DNA from 3 places in the Pseudomonas germanica genome. Region 2 is predicted to be linked to each of the others. Evidence: predicted binding sites of a transcription regulator. Region 2 holds the regulator's gene; each other region holds the start of a gene.
What was found. The regulator sigma-54, encoded in region 2, starts transcription at its own class of promoters, with help from an activator protein. The targets are predictions, from matches to a motif close to ANTGGCATNNANNTTGCTNT.
Positions count from the first base shown of each region.

Region 1: glnA (type I glutamate--ammonia ligase) is a predicted target of sigma-54. The motif match lies at 2,058-2,077, and genes of this name have one in related genera.
Region 3: J0G10_RS26385 (pilin) is a predicted target of sigma-54. The motif match lies at 1,665-1,684, and genes of this name have one in related genera.

Region 1 is NZ_CP071586.1:628,975-635,419, forward strand. It holds gene J0G10_RS02785 (DUF4124 domain-containing protein) at 1-272, opposite strand, end outside; gene glnA (type I glutamate--ammonia ligase) at 557-1,963, opposite strand; gene thiI (tRNA uracil 4-sulfurtransferase ThiI) at 2,292-3,746, shown strand; gene typA (translational GTPase TypA) at 3,886-5,706, shown strand; gene J0G10_RS02805 (YkgJ family cysteine cluster protein) at 6,031-6,445, opposite strand, start outside.
Region 2 is NZ_CP071586.1:1,282,160-1,288,604, forward strand. It holds gene J0G10_RS05490 (superoxide dismutase) at 1-393, shown strand, start outside; gene J0G10_RS05495 (ZIP family metal transporter) at 424-1,317, shown strand; gene J0G10_RS05500 (HPr family phosphocarrier protein) at 1,397-1,672, opposite strand; gene rapZ (RNase adapter RapZ) at 1,688-2,545, opposite strand; gene ptsN (PTS IIA-like nitrogen regulatory protein PtsN) at 2,548-3,012, opposite strand; gene hpf (ribosome hibernation-promoting factor, HPF/YfiA family) at 3,024-3,332, opposite strand; gene J0G10_RS05520 (RNA polymerase factor sigma-54) at 3,406-4,899, opposite strand; gene lptB (LPS export ABC transporter ATP-binding protein) at 5,087-5,812, opposite strand; gene lptA (lipopolysaccharide transport periplasmic protein LptA) at 5,812-6,357, opposite strand; gene lptC (LPS export ABC transporter periplasmic protein LptC) at 6,344-6,445, opposite strand, start outside.
Region 3 is NZ_CP071586.1:5,961,566-5,968,010, forward strand. It holds gene J0G10_RS26375 (DUF2845 domain-containing protein) at 1-248, shown strand, start outside; gene J0G10_RS26380 (BON domain-containing protein) at 536-892, opposite strand; gene J0G10_RS26385 (pilin) at 1,187-1,618, opposite strand; gene pilB (type IV-A pilus assembly ATPase PilB) at 1,845-3,545, shown strand; gene J0G10_RS26395 (type II secretion system F family protein) at 3,548-4,765, shown strand; gene J0G10_RS26400 (prepilin peptidase) at 4,767-5,639, shown strand; gene coaE (dephospho-CoA kinase) at 5,636-6,259, shown strand; gene yacG (DNA gyrase inhibitor YacG) at 6,256-6,445, shown strand, end outside.

The sequences.
Region 1 (6,445 bases), 650 kb from region 2:
CGCAGGGCCTCTTCGGTGGGTAGACCAGCGAGTTCAAGAATGTCGTAGGCCTTGCGCGCAGGCTCACGGGTTTCGGTGCTGGATGCAGGCGGTGTACTCGGTGTTTGCGGCTCGACCCTGTTAAGCGGCGGCAACTCCACCGGCTGCGCCCGCACACCATCGGGCGAGTGATCGCTGTAGACCGTGTTGCCGTTGGCATCGGTGTACTTGTAGATCTGCGCGGCGGCGGGCAGGGCGATCAGCAGCAGAATGTAGAGAAAGGTGCGACCCATGAAATCGACCGGGATTGAAAGCGATGGGGTGCAGCATAGGCCAGACGCGGCGGTTGGCCCAACCCGGCAAACATCCAGAGATCATTCAGACACCACAAATCCCTTGTGGGAGCGAGCCTGCTCGCGAATGCGGTGCGTCATTGACAGTGATGGTGACGGATACGACGCTTTCGCGAGCAGGCTCGCTCCCAAGGATCTGCGTGACGCCATAAATCGCGGGCAATAAAAAAGGCCTCCCGAAGGAGGCCTCTTTCACTCACGCCACGTAACGCAGCGCTACCGGATCAGCAGCTGTAGTACAGCTCATATTCCAGTGGGTGTACGAAGGTGCGAACCTTGATTTCTTCTTCCGATTTCAGCGCGATGTAAGCGTCGATGAAGTCGTCGGAGAACACGCCGCCCTTGGTCAGGAACGCGCGGCCCTTGTCCAGCTCTTCCAGGGCTTCTTTCAGGCTGCCGCAAACTTGTGGAATCTCTTTCGCCTCTTCAGGCGGCAGGTCGTACAGGTTTTTGTCAGCTGCGTCGCCTGGGTGGATCTTGTTCTGGATACCGTCCAGACCGGCCATCAGCAGAGCTGCGAAGGCCAGGTACGGGTTGGCAGCCGGATCCGGGAAGCGTGCTTCGATACGGCGGGCTTTCGGGCTCGACACGTAAGGAATACGGATCGAAGCGGAACGGTTGCGAGCCGAGTAGGCCAGCATTACCGGAGCTTCGAAGCCTGGTACCAGACGCTTGTAGGAGTTGGTCGCCGGGTTGGTGAAGCCGTTCAGGGCCTTACCGTGTTTGATGATGCCGCCGATGAAGTACAGAGCGGTATCGGACAGACCGGCATAGCCTTCACCGGCGAAGGTGTTCTTGCCGTCTTTCCAGATCGACATGTGTACGTGCATGCCCGAACCGTTGTCGCCGTACAGTGGCTTCGGCATGAAGGTCGCGGTGCGGCCGTATGCATCAGCAACGTTGTGGACAACGTACTTCAGGGTTTGGGTTTCGTCGGCTTTCTTCACCAGGGTGTTGAACTTAACGCCGATTTCGTTCTGGCCGGCAGTCGCCACTTCGTGGTGGTGAACTTCAACGGTCAGGCCCATTTCTTCCAGTGCGTTGCACATGGAGGTACGGATTTCGTGGTCGTGGTCGAACGGTGGAACCGGGAAGTAGCCGCCTTTGACCCCTGGACGGTGACCCTTGTTGCCGCCTTCGATGTCCTGGTCGGACATCCACGAACCTTGCTCGGAGTAGATCTTGAACATCGAGCCGGAGATGTCCGACTTGAATTTCACCGAGTCAAAGATGAAGAATTCTGGCTCTGGACCAGCGAACACGGTGTCACCGATACCGGTGGCTTTCAGGTGTTCTTCGGCACGCTTGGCGATCGCACGTGGGTCGCGGTCGTAGCCTTGCATGCTCGAAGGTTCGATGATGTCGCACACCAGGATCAGGGTGGCGTCTTCGGTGAACGGGTCGAGAACGGCAGTTTCGTCAACCGGCATCAGGATCATGTCGGAGGCTTCGATGCCTTTCCAGCCAGCGATGGAGGAACCGTCGAACATCTTGCCGACTTCGAAGAAGTCTTCATCCAGCGCATCGCGAGCCGGCATGGTCACGTGGTGCTGAGTGCCTTTGGTGTCCGTGAAGCGCAGATCAATCCACTTGACGTCATGATCTTTGATGAGTTGAACCGTCTTCGACATATGTCCTCCGGGTGGCTTCGGGCTTGGTAGTGGATGCCCTTGAATTTGGGTGATGCCGGCGCGAATACTCTGCCAAGGCAACCTGCCTCACAAGGGAGCAAATTGCATGCCAGTGCCCCAGCATGGGTTTTTTGCCCCAAATTCACGCTTATAAAGGTGCAAAGCACCTGATTGCGGAAAATCTCGCCCTCTAATGTAGCGTCTTAAGTCAGAAATGACCTGTTTTGGTGCGTGCAAAACCTTCTGCACATTAACTGGTTAAACCTTGAGCAATTTCCGCTATAATCCGCGCCCCCCTTTTTCGGCTGGCCGTTCGCGCGCTGTTTTCATGAAACTAATCGTAAAAGTCTTCCCCGAGATCACCATCAAAAGCCGACCTGTCCGGACGAAGTTCATCCGCCAGTTGGCCAAGAACATCCGCACCGTGCTCCGTGACCTGGACCCGGCCGTGGTGGTGAACGGTGTGTGGGACAATCTCGAGTTGGAAACCCGCGTTACCGACCCCAAAGCCTTGAAAGAGATGGGTGAGCGCCTGACCTGCATGCCGGGCATCGCGCACTTTCTGCAGATCGACGAGTACCCGCTGGGCGACTTCGACGACATCACCGAGAAGTGCAAACAGCACTATGGCGATGCACTGGCCGGGAAGATTTTTTCGGTGCGCTGCAAGCGCGCGGGCAAGCACACCTTCAGCTCGATGGACGTCGAAAAATACGTCGGCAGCAAGCTGCGCCGTGAGTGTGGTGCTGCCGGTATTGACCTGAAAGCGCCGGAAATCGAAGTCCGCATCGAAGTTCGCGACAAACGGTTATTTGTTATCCACAGCCAGCACAACGGCATCGGCGGTTACCCGCTCGGTGCGTTGGAGCAGACGCTGGTATTGATGTCCGGCGGCTTTGACTCAACCGTTGCGGCGTACCAGATCATTCGTCGCGGCCTGATGACGCACTTCTGCTTCTTCAATCTGGGCGGTCGTGCCCATGAATTGGGCGTGATGGAAGTCGCGCATTTCATCTGGAAGAAGTACGGCAGCTCGCAACGCGTGCTATTTGTCAGTGTTCCGTTCGAAGAAGTGTTGGGCGAAATTCTCGGCAAAGTCGATAACAGTCATATGGGCGTCGTATTGAAGCGTATGATGTTGCGCGCGGCTTCCAACATCGCCGATCGCCTGCACATCGAAGCGCTGGTTACCGGCGAGGCGATCTCCCAGGTGTCGAGCCAGACCCTGCCGAATCTGTCGGTGATCGACTGCGTGACCGACAAACTGGTCCTGCGTCCGCTGATCGTGGCGCACAAACAGGACATCATCGACACGGCCAACGAGATTGGCACCGCCGATTTCGCCCGGCACATGCCGGAGTACTGTGGGGTCATTTCGGTCAATCCGAAGACGGCCGCCAAACGCGGTCGCGTTGAGCACGAAGAGAAAGAATTCGACATGGCGGTGCTCGAGCGTGCGCTCGAAAACGCCAAACTGGTGCCGATCGATCGGGTGATCGACGAATTGGGCCAGGACGTACAGATTGAAGAAGTCAGCGAAGCACTGGCCGGTCAGATCGTGATCGACATCCGTCACCCGGATGCCGCCGAGGATGAGCCGCTGGAACTCGCTGGCGTAGAAGTACAGACGATGCCGTTCTACGCAGTGAACGCTCGTTTCAAGGAGCTGGATCCGACTCGCCAGTACCTGCTGTATTGCGACAAAGGCGTGATGAGTCGCCTGCATGCTCACCATTTGCTCAGTGAGGGGCATGCCAATGTGCGCGTTTATCGACCGAGCTAAGTGCCCGGGGCTGTTTGCCTGTGGCCTGCGTCACCGGCCCCCCGACACCGCCGTCAAGCTGTAACGGCCATGCCGGACACTACTGCTAATCGCTGCCAAGACTTGTCAGCAAACCGAATCCTCTGATCGAGATACACAAGTGATCGAAAATCTACGCAACATCGCCATCATTGCCCACGTTGACCATGGTAAAACCACCCTGGTAGACAAACTCCTGCGTCAATCCGGCACCCTGGAGCGCAACGAGCTCAACGACGAGCGCGTGATGGACTCCAACGACCAGGAAAAAGAGCGCGGTATTACCATTCTGGCGAAAAACACCGCCATCAACTGGAACGGCTACCACATCAACATCGTGGACACCCCGGGCCACGCCGACTTCGGCGGTGAAGTTGAACGTGTAATGTCGATGGTTGACTCCGTTCTGCTGCTGGTTGACGCTCAAGACGGCCCTATGCCGCAAACCCGTTTCGTGACCAAGAAGGCTTTCGAAGCCGGCCTGCGTCCAATCGTGGTGATCAACAAGGTTGACCGTCCAGGCGCACGTCCGGACTGGGTTCTGGACCAGATCTTCGACCTGTTCGACAACCTCGGTGCGACCGAAGAACAACTGGACTTCCAGGTTGTTTACGCTTCGGCCCTGAACGGCATTGCCGGTCTGGATCACACCGCCATGGCTGAAGACATGACCCCGCTGTACCAAGCGGTAGTCGACCACGTTCCGCCTCCGGCTGTTGACCGTGACGGCGCGTTCCAGATGCAGATCTCCGCTCTGGACTACAACAGCTTCCTGGGTGTTATCGGTGTTGGCCGTATCGCTCGTGGCCGCGTCAAGCCGAACACTCCGGTTGTGGCGATCGGTGCCGATGGCAAGCGTCGCAACGGCCGTATCCTGAAACTGATGGGTCACCACGGTCTGCACCGCGTTGACGTTGAAGAAGCTGCAGCAGGCGATATCGTTTGCATCAGCGGCATGGACTCGCTGTTCATCTCCGACACCCTGTGCCACCCGGACACTGTCGAGGCGATGAAGCCTCTGACCGTTGACGAGCCAACCGTTTCGATGACCTTCCAGGTAAACGACTCGCCATTCTGCGGTAAAGAAGGCAAGTTCGTGACGTCCCGCAACATCAAGGACCGTCTGGACAAAGAGCTGCTGTACAACGTTGCACTGCGCGTTGAAGAAGGCGATACCGCTGACAAGTTCAAGGTTTCCGGCCGTGGTGAGCTGCACCTCTCGGTACTGATCGAAACCATGCGTCGCGAAGGCTTCGAACTGGCCCTGGGCCGTCCTGAAGTAATCATTCGTGAAGTGAACGGCGTTAAACAAGAACCGTTCGAAAACGTGACCATCGACATCCCTGAAGAAGCTCAGGGCAAGGTCATGGAAGAGATGGGTCTGCGTAAAGGCGACCTGAGCAACATGGTTCCTGATGGCAAGGGCCGTGTTCGTCTGGAATACAACATCCCTGCTCGCGGTCTGATCGGTTTCCGTAACCAGTTCCTGACCCTGACCAACGGTGCTGGCATCCTGACCTCGATCTTCGATCGCTACGACACCGTCAAGTCGGGCCACATGTCCGGCCGTCAGAACGGCGTTCTGGTTTCGGTTGAAACCGGCAAGGCACTGACCTACTCGCTGGAAACCCTGCAGGCTCGTGGCAAGCTGTTCGTAGAACACGGCCAGGAGATCTACAACGGTCAAATCGTTGGTCAGAACAGCCGCGACAACGACCTGGGTGTAAACCCGACCAAAGGCAAGAAGCTCGACAACATGCGTGCTTCGGGTAAAGACGAAACCATCGCTCTGGTACCACCTGTTCGCTTCACTCTGGAACAGGCTCTGGAATACATCCAGGAAGACGAGCTGTGCGAAGTTACTCCTAAGTCCATCCGTCTTCGCAAGAAGATCCTGGACGAAAGCGAGCGTACCCGCGCTGCCAAGAAAGCCAAGGCGTAATTTAGCCCGAGCTTAAAAAAACGCCCCCGGTCGCGAGACCGGGGGCGTTTTTGTTTGTCTGGGGGAAACGCAGGTTGGGTCTTGAAGATCAAGAGCCCCTCACCCTAACCCTCTCCCAGAGGGAGAGGGGACCGAATGGGGGATATTCATGAGATGCATCGACTTGAAAGAATTCTGCTGAATCCATAATCGATTTGGTGGGGCTGTACCGAATCTACAATCGACTATATTTTTCAGGTCGATGTCAGGCGCAAGACATCTCGGTCGGCTCCCTCTCCCTCCGGGAGAGGGCTGGGCGGGCGGCGTTCCGATGAGGGTTGGCTTTTAGAACTTCTCGATCGCGCGGAAATTCTGCACGCGCTCAACTTCCTTCGGCTTATAAGCGCAATACCCAGGACGCGGTCCGATCTTCGGGTGATTGCGGCACGTGTCCGGGCGCTTGTCATAAATGGTGCACAAGCGGCTCTTACGATCCAGGTAGTAGCAATCGTTGTTGCTCATGCGCTGCAGGGTGAAGATCCCCGACTTCTGATTGAAGCGCTCGACCAGGCCTTCCTTTTGCAAACGCTTGGCGATGTTCTTCGGCGGGTCGCCCAGTTCGAATTCGTCGACCACGCCAATGCGCACCAGATCCTTGATCTTTACTTCGACCGGCAGCGTGCAGCAGCTGGACATGCAGGAGCCGCACATCGGGGCCGAATATTTCGCCCACGTATCGAGACGATCGATCTCGGCGGCG
Region 2 (6,445 bases):
CAGGGCGGCGGTCACGCCAACCACTCATTGTTCTGGGAGGTCATGGTACCCAACGGTGGCGGCAAACCCGACGGTGCGCTGGCCAAGGCCATCGATGAGCAATTGGGCGGCCTCGACAGTTTCAAGGAAGCCTTCACCAAAGCCGCGCTAACCCGCTTCGGTAGCGGCTGGGCCTGGCTGAGCGTGACCCCGGAGAAAAAACTGGTGGTGGAAAGCAGCGGCAACCAGGACAGTCCGTTGATGAATGGCAATACGCCGATTCTCGGACTCGATGTCTGGGAGCACGCCTACTACCTGCGGTATCAGAACCGTCGGCCGGAATACATCAACGCTTTTTACAACGTGATCAATTGGCCTGAAGTCGCTGCGCGTTATCAGGCTGCGCTGGTTTAAGTCTTCTATAAAAACAATCCAAGGCTGACTATGGGCACTGAAACACTGGCGATCGGAAGTGGGCGTATGTTTCGTTACGCAGTAGGATCGCTGTTGCTGTTGGCGGGCATGACTTTGCTGGTCGCCCACGGACTGGAATGGCTGAATCTGGAACCGAGGCTGTTGCGGGCGTTGCAGGGCGGCGCGATCTGCGCCCTCGGCACGGCGCTCGGAGCTGTGCCAGTGCTGGTGATTCGGCGGATGCCGCAGACACTCAGTGATACGTTGCTGGGTTTTGGTGCCGGGGTGATGCTCGCGGCGACGGCGTTTTCGCTGATCGTGCCGGGCATTGCTGCCGCCGAAAACCTCGGACTGACACCGTGGGGCGCCAGCGGCCTGATCTGCTTAGGCATCATGCTGGGGGCGTTCGGGCTGTATCTGGTCGATCGCAAGGTTTCCGGCGCGTCCCCGGAAATGCTCGTCGGCACCGTCGAGCATCCGGTGATTCCGCCACGGATCTGGCTGTTCGTGTTCGCCATCATTGCCCATAACATCCCTGAAGGCATGGCCGTTGGCGTTTCTGCTGGCGGCGGCATGCCGGATGCGGACAGCCTGGCCATGGGTATCGCTTTGCAGGATGTCCCGGAAGGTCTGGTGATTGCGCTGGTGTTGGCCGGGGCGGGGATGTCGCGGGTCAGGGCGTTTCTGATCGGCGCGGCGTCAGGTCTGGTCGAACCGGTGTTTGCGCTGTTGTGTGCCTGGCTGGTCAGTCTGGCGCAGGTGTTGTTGCCGTTAGGTCTGGCATTGGCTGCGGGGGCGATGTTGCTGGTGGTGACGCACGAAGTGATTCCCGAGTCGCGACGCAATGGTCATGACAAACTGGCCAGTCTTGGTCTGTTGATCGGGTTTTGTCTGATGATGGTGATGGATACGGCGTTGGGTTGAAGATCAAAAGATCGCAGCCTGCGGCAGCTCCTACGAGGGGATTGGTGCGACATGGGCTGCGACTTTTTGATTTTGGCTGTCAGCCGCCTTCGTCGAAGTAGTTGTTGATCAACGCCACCAGCGCATCCAGCGCTTCCTGTTCCTGATGCCCTTCGGTACTCAGATAGATCTTGGTGCCCTTGCCAGCCGCCAGCATCATCATCGCCATGATGCTTTTGCCATCAACCGTGGTCTCTGGTGTACGACCCACTCTGATCGTGCAATCCGGATACTGCCCGGCCACTCCAACAAACTTGGCCGATGCGCGGGCATGCAGGCCCAGCTTGTTGATGATTTCGATTTCCAGAGCAGGCATCGCGGTGTGAATCCTTTAAGTGAGGTCGCGGTGGCGAACCTGGACGTTCTTCAGGGTTTTCTGCAGGGCCTGACCCAGACGTTCGGTCAGGTAGACGGAGCGGTGATGCCCGCCGGTGCAGCCAATGGCAATGGTGACGTAAGCGCGGTTGCTCGCGGCGAAGCGCGGCAGCCACTTGTGCAGGTAGGTGAAGATGTCCTGAAACATTTCTTCGACCTCCGGCTGTGCCGCCAGGTATTCAGCCACCGGCGCATCGAGACCCGATTGCGCGCGCAGTTCCGGCTTCCAGTACGGATTGGGCAGGCAGCGCACATCGAACACCAGATCCGCATCCACCGGCATGCCGCGCTTGAAGCCGAAGGACTCGACCAGAAATGCGGTCCCCGGCTCCGGTTGGTTCAGCAGACGCAGCTTGATGGAGTCGCGCAACTGGTACAGGTTCAGATTGGTGGTGTTGATCTTCAGGTCGGCGAGGTCGGCAATCGGGCCGAGCAGGGCGGTTTCATCCTGGATCGCCTCGGCCAGTGAGCGGTTGGCGTTGCTCAGCGGGTGACGACGGCGGGTTTCGGAGAAACGCTTGAGCAGGGTTTCTTCGTCGGCGTCCAGATACAGGACGTCGCATTGGATGTGTTTGGCCCGGACATCTTCAAGCAGTTCGGGAAAGCGTGTCAGGTGGCTCGGCAGGTTGCGCGCATCGATGGACACGGCTACCAGCGGCTGCGCCAGTTCCGTGTGAATCAGCGCGCGTTCGGCCAGTTCCGGCAGCAAACCTGCGGGCAGGTTGTCGATGCAGTAATAGCCGTTGTCCTCAAGGACATCCAGAGCCGTACTTTTACCCGAGCCGGAACGGCCGCTGACGATGATCAAGCGCATGATTAGTGCCCGTTCTGCTCGTCCAGGACAACCTGATACAAGGCTTCATTGCTTGGAGCGCTGCGCAGTTTTTCACGCACTTCCTTGCGATCGAGCATGCTTGCGATCTGGCGCAGCAGCTCCAGGTGCGCATCGGTGGCAGCCTCCGGGACCAGCAAAACAAACAGCAGGTCAACCGGTGCGCCGTCAATGGCGTCGAAATCAATCGGAGCATCAAGGTGCATCAGCGCACTGATCGGTGCAGTGCAACCCTTGAGGCGGCAATGGGGAATGGCGATGCCGTTACCAAAACCGGTGGAACCGAGTTTTTCACGGGCAATCAACGCCTCGAAGACATCTTGCATCTCCAGATCCGCCACTTCGCGGGCGATCAGGTTGGCAATTTGTTCGAGGGCTTTCTTTTTACTGCCGCCCGGCACGTTCACGAGGGAACGGCCGGGGGTCAGGATACTTTCAAGTCGGATCATGGGGTGGGGGGTTATCGACCGGTAGCGCCCTGGAGCAGGCTCTGGGTCTTTTCCTTATGCTTTTTGAGTTGTTTATCCAGCTTGTCGGTCAAGGCGTCGATCGCCGCGTACATATCGGTATGTTCCGCGTTGGCGACCACTTCGCTGCCGGGTATATGCAAGGTGGCTTCGATTTTCTGCTTCAGCTTTTCGACGCACATCGTGACTTGCACGTTGGTGATCTTGTCGAAATGGCGCTCCAGTCGTTGGAGTTTTTCCTCGATGTAGGAACGCAGAGGTTGGGTCACTTCCAGTTGGTGTCCACTGATGTTGACTTGCATACAGCTTCTCCTTCGTTGCCAGTGCATAAAGCGGCAGGCCGGATAGCCTGCCACTGGAACGCTGTAACGTGGCTTACATCAACCGCTTGCGTTCGCTCGAAGGCGCGATCCCGAGGGATTCGCGGTACTTGGCGACGGTGCGGCGAGCCACCTGAATGCCTTGTGCCTCCAGTAAACCAGCGATCTTGCTGTCACTCAACGGCTTTTTCTGATTTTCCGCGGCAACCAGTTTTTTGATGATCGCGCGGATCGCCGTGGACGAGCATTCGCCGCCTTCGGAGGTGCTGACGTGGCTGGAGAAAAAATATTTCAGTTCATAAATACCGCGCGGGGTATGCATGAATTTCTGTGTGGTCACCCGGGAAATGGTCGATTCGTGCATGCCGACCGCTTCAGCGATGTCGTGCAGAACCAACGGCTTCATGGCTTCGTCGCCGTACTCCAGAAAACCGCGTTGATGCTCGACGATCTGGGTCGCTACTTTCATCAGGGTTTCGTTGCGGCTCTGCAGGCTCTTGATGAACCAGCGGGCTTCCTGCAACTGATTGCGCATGAAGGTGTTGTCGGCGCTGGTGTCGGCGCGACGGACGAAACCGGCGTACTGGGCGTTGACGCGCAGGCGCGGTACCGATTCCTGATTCAGCTCGACCAGCCAGCGCTCGTTGTCCTTGCGCACGATGACGTCAGGGACAACGTATTCGGCTTCAGTGGATTCGATTTGCGAGCCAGGGCGCGGATTGAGGCTTTGCACCAGTTCGATGACCTGGCGCAGCTCGTCTTCCTTGAGCTTCATGCGCCGCATCAACTGGCTGTAGTCGCGACTGCCGAGCAGGTCGATGTAATCGCTGACCAGACGTTTCGCTTCCGCCAGCCACGGCGTCTTGGCGGGTAGCTGACGCAATTGCAGCAGCAGGCATTCGCCAAGGTTGCGCGCGCCGATACCGGCCGGTTCGAATTGCTGGATGCGGTGCAGGACGGCTTCGATTTCATCGAGTTCGATGTCGAGTTCCGGATCGAACGCCTCGAGGATTTCCTCGAGGGTTTCGTCCAGGTAGCCCTGATTGTTGATGCAATCGATCAGGGTCACGGCGATCAGGCGATCGGTGTCGGACATCGGTGCCAGGTTCAGTTGCCACAGCAGGTGGCTTTGCAGGCTCTCGCCGGCGGACGTGCGGGTGGTGAAGTCCCATTCGTCGTCATCGCTGCTGGGCAGGCTGCTGGCGCTGGTCTGGTAGACGTCTTCCCAGGCGGTGTCGACCGGAAGTTCGTTGGGGATACGCTCGCTCCAGTCACCTTCCTCCAGGTTGTCCACCGTGGGCGCGGTTTCCTGATACGAGGGTTCCTGGATCTCGGTGTTGGGCTTCTGTTCGGCGTTGTCGGCCATGGGATCGGAATTGTCGAAGTCGTCGCCTTCTTCCTGGCGTTCGAGCATCGGATTGGATTCCAGAGCCTCCTGGATTTCCTGTTGCAGATCCAGGGTCGACAATTGGAGCAGGCGGATGGCCTGTTGCAGCTGCGGTGTCATCGTCAGCTGCTGGCCCATTCTCAAGACTAGCGATGGTTTCATGGCAGGGGCTTAACACCTTATTCGCCGGCGCTATGCGCCATCCACTACAGGGCGCCGGGGCGCCAAACTTAAGCAAATTATATGCCTGAAACTGAAGTGTTTGCCTAGAGCGCTGTAACAATTAAAGCGTATTAATTCCTGCTTGAATCGATACAGCGCCCGGGCGGCGCACCGGGCACTGTTACGCTTACAAGCGGAACTCGTGGCCCAGATACACTTCCTTGACCAGATCGTTGGCCAGGATGGTTTCTGCATCGCCTTCGGCGATCAGTTGACCATCGTTGACGATGTAAGCGGTTTCGCAGATGTCCAGCGTCTCACGGACGTTGTGGTCGGTGATCAATACACCGATGCCCTTGGCCTTGAGGTGGTGGATGATCTGCTTGATGTCGCCGACCGAGATCGGATCGACACCGGCGAACGGTTCGTCGAGCAGGATGAATTTCGGTGCCGTTGCCAATGCACGAGCGATTTCCACCCGGCGACGTTCACCACCGGACAGGCTCATGCCAAGGTTGTCGCGGATGTGGCTAATGTGGAATTCCTGCAGCAGGCTTTCCAGCTCCTTGCGACGGCCGGCCTTGTCGAGCTCCTGACGGGTCTCGAGGATGGCCATGATGTTGTCGGCCACCGACAGTTTGCGGAAGATCGACGCCTCTTGCGGCAGATAGCCAATACCGGCCTTGGCGCGACCGTGCATCGGCTGGTGGCTGACGTCCAGATCGTCGATCAGCACGCGACCCTGATCGGCCTGTACCAGGCCGACGATCATGTAGAAACACGTGGTCTTGCCGGCGCCGTTCGGGCCGAGCAGGCCGACGATCTGGCCGCTGTCGATCGACAGGCTGACGTCACGCACGACCTGGCGGCTTTTATAGGCCTTGGCCAGGTGCTGAGCTTTCAGAGTTGCCATTACTGGGTTTTCTCGTCGGTTTTCTTCTTCGGCTGGATCACCATGTCGATGCGCGGACGCGCCTCGGTGACCTTGCTGCCGGTAGCACGACCAGCGCTGGCCAGTTTCTTCACGGTGTCGTAGACGATTTTCTCGCCCTGAGTGACGTTGCCGTCTTTGTCGACGACCTTGGCCTTATCGATCAGCACGACGCGGTTTTGCTGGGCGTGGTATTGAATCGTCACGCCGTAGCCTTGAACCGGTTTGGTGTCGCCCTGGGTTTGCAGCTGCTCGAAATAAGCCAGGTTGCCCACGGAGGTCACTACGTCGATATCTCCATTCGGGGCGCGAGTCATGGTGACGGTGTTGCCTTTAACGATCATCGAACCTTGGGTGATGATCACATCACCTTTATAGGTGGCGATGCCGTTCTTGTCGTCCAGTTGGGCGTCGTCGGCCTGAATGCGGATAGGTTGCTGCTGATCGTTCGGCAGAGCCCAGGCGCTCACGCTTCCCAGTGCTGCGCCCAGACTGAGCAAAATAGGGAGGGTTTTAACGAGCCTCATACTGTCCTCTTACGTTCGATAGCAGGTGTATCCTGCTTTCCTTCAGGTACGCTTTCATTCCAACGCCAGTCGATACACCGCCAGCGCC
Region 3 (6,445 bases), 2.0 Mb from region 2:
ACGCCTCGGCGTCCGATACGCTGCGCTGCGGCAGTCAATTGATCAGCCTTGGCGACCGGCCCAGCGAAGTCCTGCAAAAGTGTGGTGAGCCGGTCAGCCGTGATGTCTTGGGTTACAAGCGCAGCGCCAACCGCCGCGAGGAGTTTCAGGTCGAGGAGTGGACCTACGGCCCGAGCAACGGTATGTACCAATACCTGCGCTTCGAAGGCAATCGCCTGCGGCAGATCAACAGCAAACGCGGTAACTGACCCGAAACCGATCCCCCCTGTAGGAGTGAGCCTGCTCGCGATAGCGGTGTGTCAGTCAACACATTAATCGGCTGATACACCGCTATCGCGAGCAGGCTCACTCCTACAGTTGTTTTGTGGTGCCATTTGATTCTTTCGTCCCTGAAATAGAACAGGCCCCGACACAAGTGCCGGGGCCCGTAATGGTCACCTCCGTGTGACCGTTCGCATGAACTCTAAAGTTGCGGCAGACGTATTGCTCGGCCCGTCTGTCGCGCCTTCTCCCGGTCCAGGCGAGAAGTCATGCCTTACTCGGCTTTCAGGCCGTCAGCGGAGACCGCTTTAACGCCTTTGATTTTCTTAGCGATCGCAACAGCAACGTCTTTCTGCGATTCAGTTACAGCAGTAGTCGACGAAAGCGATACAACGCCTTTGTTGGTTTCTACTTTGATGTCAGTACCTGGAATGCCTTTTTCGGTTACCAGGTCAGCTTTGACTTTGGTAGTGATCCAAGTGTCGGAAGTAGCTTCTTTCGCCTGGGTGACTTCACCGGCAGCCAGAGTCATTGGAGCCTGGGTAGCCTGAGTGGATTGTGCGAATGCACCGGAAGCCATGGTCAGGGTCAGCGCGGTAGCAGCAGCGGCAGTGATAGCGAACTTCTTCATACGAGTAACTCCTGTTTTTCTGGAAAGTCTGCTGGTTGTCTTGTCAGCAGGGTTACCAAGGTAGTTGCGAACGCTGTGCCAACTTTTTCGAACGAACAATATTCTTAATAATCAATAACTTACAGATATCACCAATTTCCGAAATCATGCAATTTGCATGAACTGGCCAATGTTCGCATGCAAGTTGCGGTTTTTGGGAAAGTTCCTAAGACGCTGAAATTATTGAAGCTTTTTAGAAGTGTGAACCAAGAAAAATGCCCCGCATTGCGGGGCATTTGGCAGTCCATCAACAACTCAGGTACCGCTGGCAGTACATCCTTTTGGCGAATAGTCCGGTGCAACGGTCGTACCGCAAGTCCATACGCCCGCACCGGTTCCGGAGGAACGAGTAAGCGTGATGGTTTTATCCAGCACCGGACCTGGCGCATTTTTAATCGTGCAGACGATCGAACCTGCACCCGAAGATGCGGTACCTGTTGCAGACACTGAGCAGTTGGAGGTTAAAACAGTTGCACTGCCAGCCACGTTTGTATTGGTAGGATCGGTGCCCTGATTGATCACATCCTCAAACGGCACTTTCATCGCACTGATTTCCGCCAGCCCCGCCGTCACCTTCGACCGCGCCTGATACTTGGAATACTGCGGCAAGGCGATGGTCGCCAGAATCCCGATGATTGCCACCACGATCAGCAGTTCGATCAGCGTAAACCCTTGTTGTTTTTTCATAGACACGCTCCATGCATGAGTCGAAATCTCATGATCTGAAAGTGACGCAGCATAGGCCATGCCAATGCCTTCAAGACCCGCCCATTGGGGCGCGAAGCGCTTGCAACGCCAATTCCTACAACCTGCAACCGCACTATCTGACACTTTTTGTCACCTGCACCCGCCGTGTTTGGCGCTGTCACTTGACTAGGCTATAAGTCATGAACGGCAAGCGTGCGGAATCCCCATGAATGACATCGCTCTGAGCGGTCTGGCCAAGCAATTGGTCCAGGCCGAACTGCTCACGGAAAAAAGCGCCCAGCAAGCTTGGCAACAGGCCCAACGCAATCGTCTGTCGCTGGTCAGCTATCTGGTGCAGAACAAACTGGTCAAGAGCTCACAGGTCGCCGAGATCGCCTCCGAGCATTTCGGCATGGCCTTGCTTGATCTCAACTGCCTGGACAAGGAAACCCAGCCCAAAGGCCTGGTCAGCGAAAAACTCGTGCGTCAGCATCACGCCATGCCCTTGTGGCGTCGCGGCAACAAGCTGTTCGTGGGCATTTCCGACCCGAGCAATCATCAAGCAATCAACGACATCCAGTTCAGTACCGGGCTGAGCACCGAAGCCATTCTGGTCGAGGACGACAAACTTACCGATGCCATCGAGAAATTCTTCGACACCCACACCAGCGGTCTGGAGGACATGGCCGATGTCGATCTCGACGGGGTCGATGTCGAATCCGTCGACGACAGCAAGCAGGACGCCATCGGCGGGCTCGACGCCGACGATGCGCCGGTGGTGCGCTTCGTGCACAAGATGTTGCTGGATGCGATCAAGAGTGGCTCTTCCGACTTGCACTTCGAGCCTTACGAAAAAAACTACCGGGTGCGGGTGCGCACCGACGGCATCCTGCGCGAGGTTGCCAAACCGCCGATTCAATTGGCCGGGCGCATCGCCGCACGCCTGAAAGTCATGGCCAGCCTGGATATTTCGGAACGGCGCAAACCTCAGGACGGGCGGATCAAGATGCGCCTGTCGAAAAGCAAGTCGATCGATTTCCGGGTCAACACGCTGCCGACCCTGTGGGGCGAAAAAGTGGTGATCCGGATTCTCGACCCGTCCAGCGCGCAGATCGGTATCGACGCGCTCGGCTATGAGCCAGAGCAGAAAGACCTGTACATGGCCGCACTCAAGCAGCCACAGGGCATGATTCTGGTCACCGGGCCGACCGGTTCGGGTAAAACCGTTTCGCTGTATACCGGCCTGAACATCCTCAACACCGTCGACATCAATATCTCCACCGCCGAAGACCCGGTGGAAATCAACATGGAAGGCATCAACCAGGTCAACGTCAATCCCAAGCAAGGGCTCGACTTTGCCCAGGCACTGCGCTCGTTTCTGCGTCAGGACCCGGACGTGATCATGGTCGGCGAGATTCGTGATCTGGAAACTGCCGAGATTGCGATCAAGGCTGCGCAGACCGGTCACCTGGTGCTCTCGACCCTGCACACCAACAGCGCTGCGGAAACCCTGACGCGCCTGCACAACATGGGTATTCCCGGTTTCAACATCGCTACCTCGGTCAGCCTGATCATCGCCCAGCGCCTGGCGCGCAAACTGTGCAGCCACTGCAAAAAAGCCATCGAGATCCCGCGCGAAACCTTACTCAAGGAAGGCTTCCCCGAGGAACGCATCGGCCATTTCACGATCTACGAGCCGGTCGGTTGCGATCACTGCAACGGCGGTTACAAAGGACGCGTGGGGATTTATGAAGTGGTGAAAAACACACCGGAGCTGCAACGCTTGATCATGGCCGAAGGCAATTCGCTGGAAATCGACCTGCAGATGCGCCGCGACGGCTTCGACGACCTGCGCACCTCCGGACTGCACAAGGCCATGCAAGGCATCACCAGTCTTGAAGAAATCAACCGGGTCACCAAGGACTGAACATGGCGGTCAAGGCAGCAAAAATCAGTATTTATGCCTGGGAAGGCACGGACAGAAAAGGCAGCAAAGTCACCGGTGAATTGAGCGGACAGAACCCGGCGCTGATCAAGGCACAATTGCGTAAACAGGGGATCAATCCCGGCAAGGTGCGCAAGAAATCCGCGTCATTGTTGAGCTTTGGCAAACGCATCAAGGCCCGGGACATTGCCCTGTTCACCCGGCAGATGGCGACCATGATGAAAGCCGGCGTACCGCTGTTGCAGTCGTTCGACATTATTGGCGAAGGCTTTGATAACCCGGCCATGCGCAAACTGGTGGACGACGTGAAACAGGAGGTCGCGGCCGGTAACAGCTTCGCCGCAGCCCTGCGCAAGAAACCGCAGTATTTCGACGAGTTGTATTGCAACCTGGTCGATGCCGGCGAACAGTCCGGCGCCCTCGACACCTTGCTCGAACGCGTCGCGACCTATAAGGAAAAAAGCGAAAGCCTCAAAGCCAAGATCAAGAAAGCCATGACCTATCCCACCGCCGTGGTGCTGGTCGCGGCTGTTGTCACCGGGATTCTGCTGGTCAAAGTAGTGCCACAATTTCAGTCAGTGTTTTCCGGTTTCGGCGCCGAACTGCCGGCGTTCACCCTGATGGTGATCAGCCTGTCGGAATTCATGCAGCAATGGTGGTGGGCCATTCTCGCTGCGCTGGTCGCGGCCATTTTCGGCACCCGCCACGCGCTGAAAACCTCCCAGGCACTGCGCGATCGCAAAGACACTTGGCTGCTGAAACTGCCACTGGTGGGCACGCTGATGTACAAGTCCGCCGTGGCGCGATTCGCTCGAACCTTGTCCACCACGTTTGCCGCCGGTGTGCCGTTGGTCGAAGCGCTTGACTCGGTGGCCGGCGCCACCGGCAACGTGGTCTTCAAGCGAGCCGTGCTGCGCATTCGCCAGGACGTGTCCACCGGTATGCAGCTGAATTTCTCGATGCGCAGCACCGGGGTCTTTCCCAGCATGGCCGTGCAAATGACCGCGATTGGCGAAGAGTCCGGCGCCCTGGATGACATGCTCGACAAGGTTGCGGGCTTTTACGAGGAAGAAGTGGATAACATGGTCGACAACCTCACCAGCCTCATGGAGCCGTTCATCATGGTCGTGCTGGGGGTAATCGTCGGCGGGCTGGTGGTGGCCATGTACCTGCCGATCTTCCAACTCGGCTCAGCGATCTGACATGCCTATCGACGAACTGTTTGCCGTGTATCCGCTAGCGTTTGTCGGCACCGCCCTGCTGCTGGGCCTGGTGGTCGGCAGCTTCCTCAATGTGCTGATATGGCGCCTGCCGAAAATGCTCGAACGCGACTGGCGCCAGCAGGCACACGATGTGCTCGGTTTGCCCGGCGAAGCCTCGCAACCCGTCTACAACCTGATGCTGCCGCACTCCGAATGCCCCCATTGCGCCCACCGTATTCGCCCGTGGGAAAACATTCCCCTGCTCAGTTATCTGTGGCTGCGTGGGCGCTGCTCAGCGTGCTCCGCACCGATCAGCAAACGTTATCCGTTGACCGAGCTGGCCTGTGGGCTGCTCTCGGCCTTCATCGCCTGGCACTTGGGTTTCGGTTGGCCGGCGTGCTTGCTGATCGTCCTCACCTGGGGTCTGCTGGCGATGAGTCTGATCGACACCGAGCATCAACTATTGCCTGATGTGCTGGTGTTGCCGTTGCTGTGGCTGGGGTTGATCGTCAACAGTTTCGGCCTGTTCGTGACCTTGCACGATGCGTTGTGGGGCGCGGTGGCCGGTTATCTGGCGCTGTGGTCAGTGTTCTGGCTGTTCAAGCTGCTGACCGGCAAGGATGGCATCGGTCATGGTGACTTCAAGCTGTTGGCGCTGCTGGGGGCATGGGGCGGCTGGCAGATTCTGCCGCTGACGATTCTGTTGTCATCACTGGTCGGCGCCATTATCGGGGTGATTTTGTTGCGCCTGCGAGAGCAAAAAACCTCGACGCCAATCCCCTTCGGCCCTTATCTGGCAATTGCCGGCTGGATTGCCTTGCTCTGGGGTGGTCAAATAACCGCCTTCTATTGGCAGTTTGTCGGTTTGAAATGAATACCCCTGTGCAAAAACCCTGGATTCTCGGCCTCACCGGCGGCATTGGCAGCGGCAAAAGCGCGGCGGCTCAGCACTTCATTGATCTGGGTATCCACGTGGTGGATGCCGATCACGCGGCGCGCTGGGTGGTTGAACCGGGGCGCCCGGCGCTGGCGAAGATTGCCGAACACTTCGGCCCCGACGTGTTGCAGGCCGATGGCACGCTGGATCGCGCTGCCCTGCGCAAACTGATCTTCGAAGAGCCGGAGCAACGCCGTTGGCTCGAAGCCCTGCTGCATCCGTTGATCGCCGAGGAAATCGCTCATCACCTGGCGCAGGCAAAATCGCCTTATGCGATTCTTGTGTCGCCGCTGCTGATCGAATCCGGGCAATACGCGATGACCCAGCGCATTCTGGTGATCGACGCTCCGCAACAATTGCAGATCGAACGCACTTTGCAGCGTGACCAGACCAGCGAGCAGCAGGTTCAGGCGATCCTCAAGGCCCAGTCGAGCCGCGAAGAGCGTGTGAGCCGCGCCGACGACGTGGTCGTCAACGACCGCGACCTCGCCTGGCTGCACAGCGAAGTCGAGCGTCTGCATCACTTTTACCTGACTTTATCCGGAGGCCAAGCATGAGCCAGATCCCCACCGTTGAATGCCCGACCTGCGGCGCCCCCGTGGAATTCATCCCCGAAAACAAGTTTCGGCCGTTCTGCTCTGATCGCTGCAAGCTGATCGACCTCGGCGCCTGGGCGTCGGAAGAACACAAGATTCCGGTCGCACCGGATGCCGAGGACGAACTGTTTTCCGGCGACTTCGATC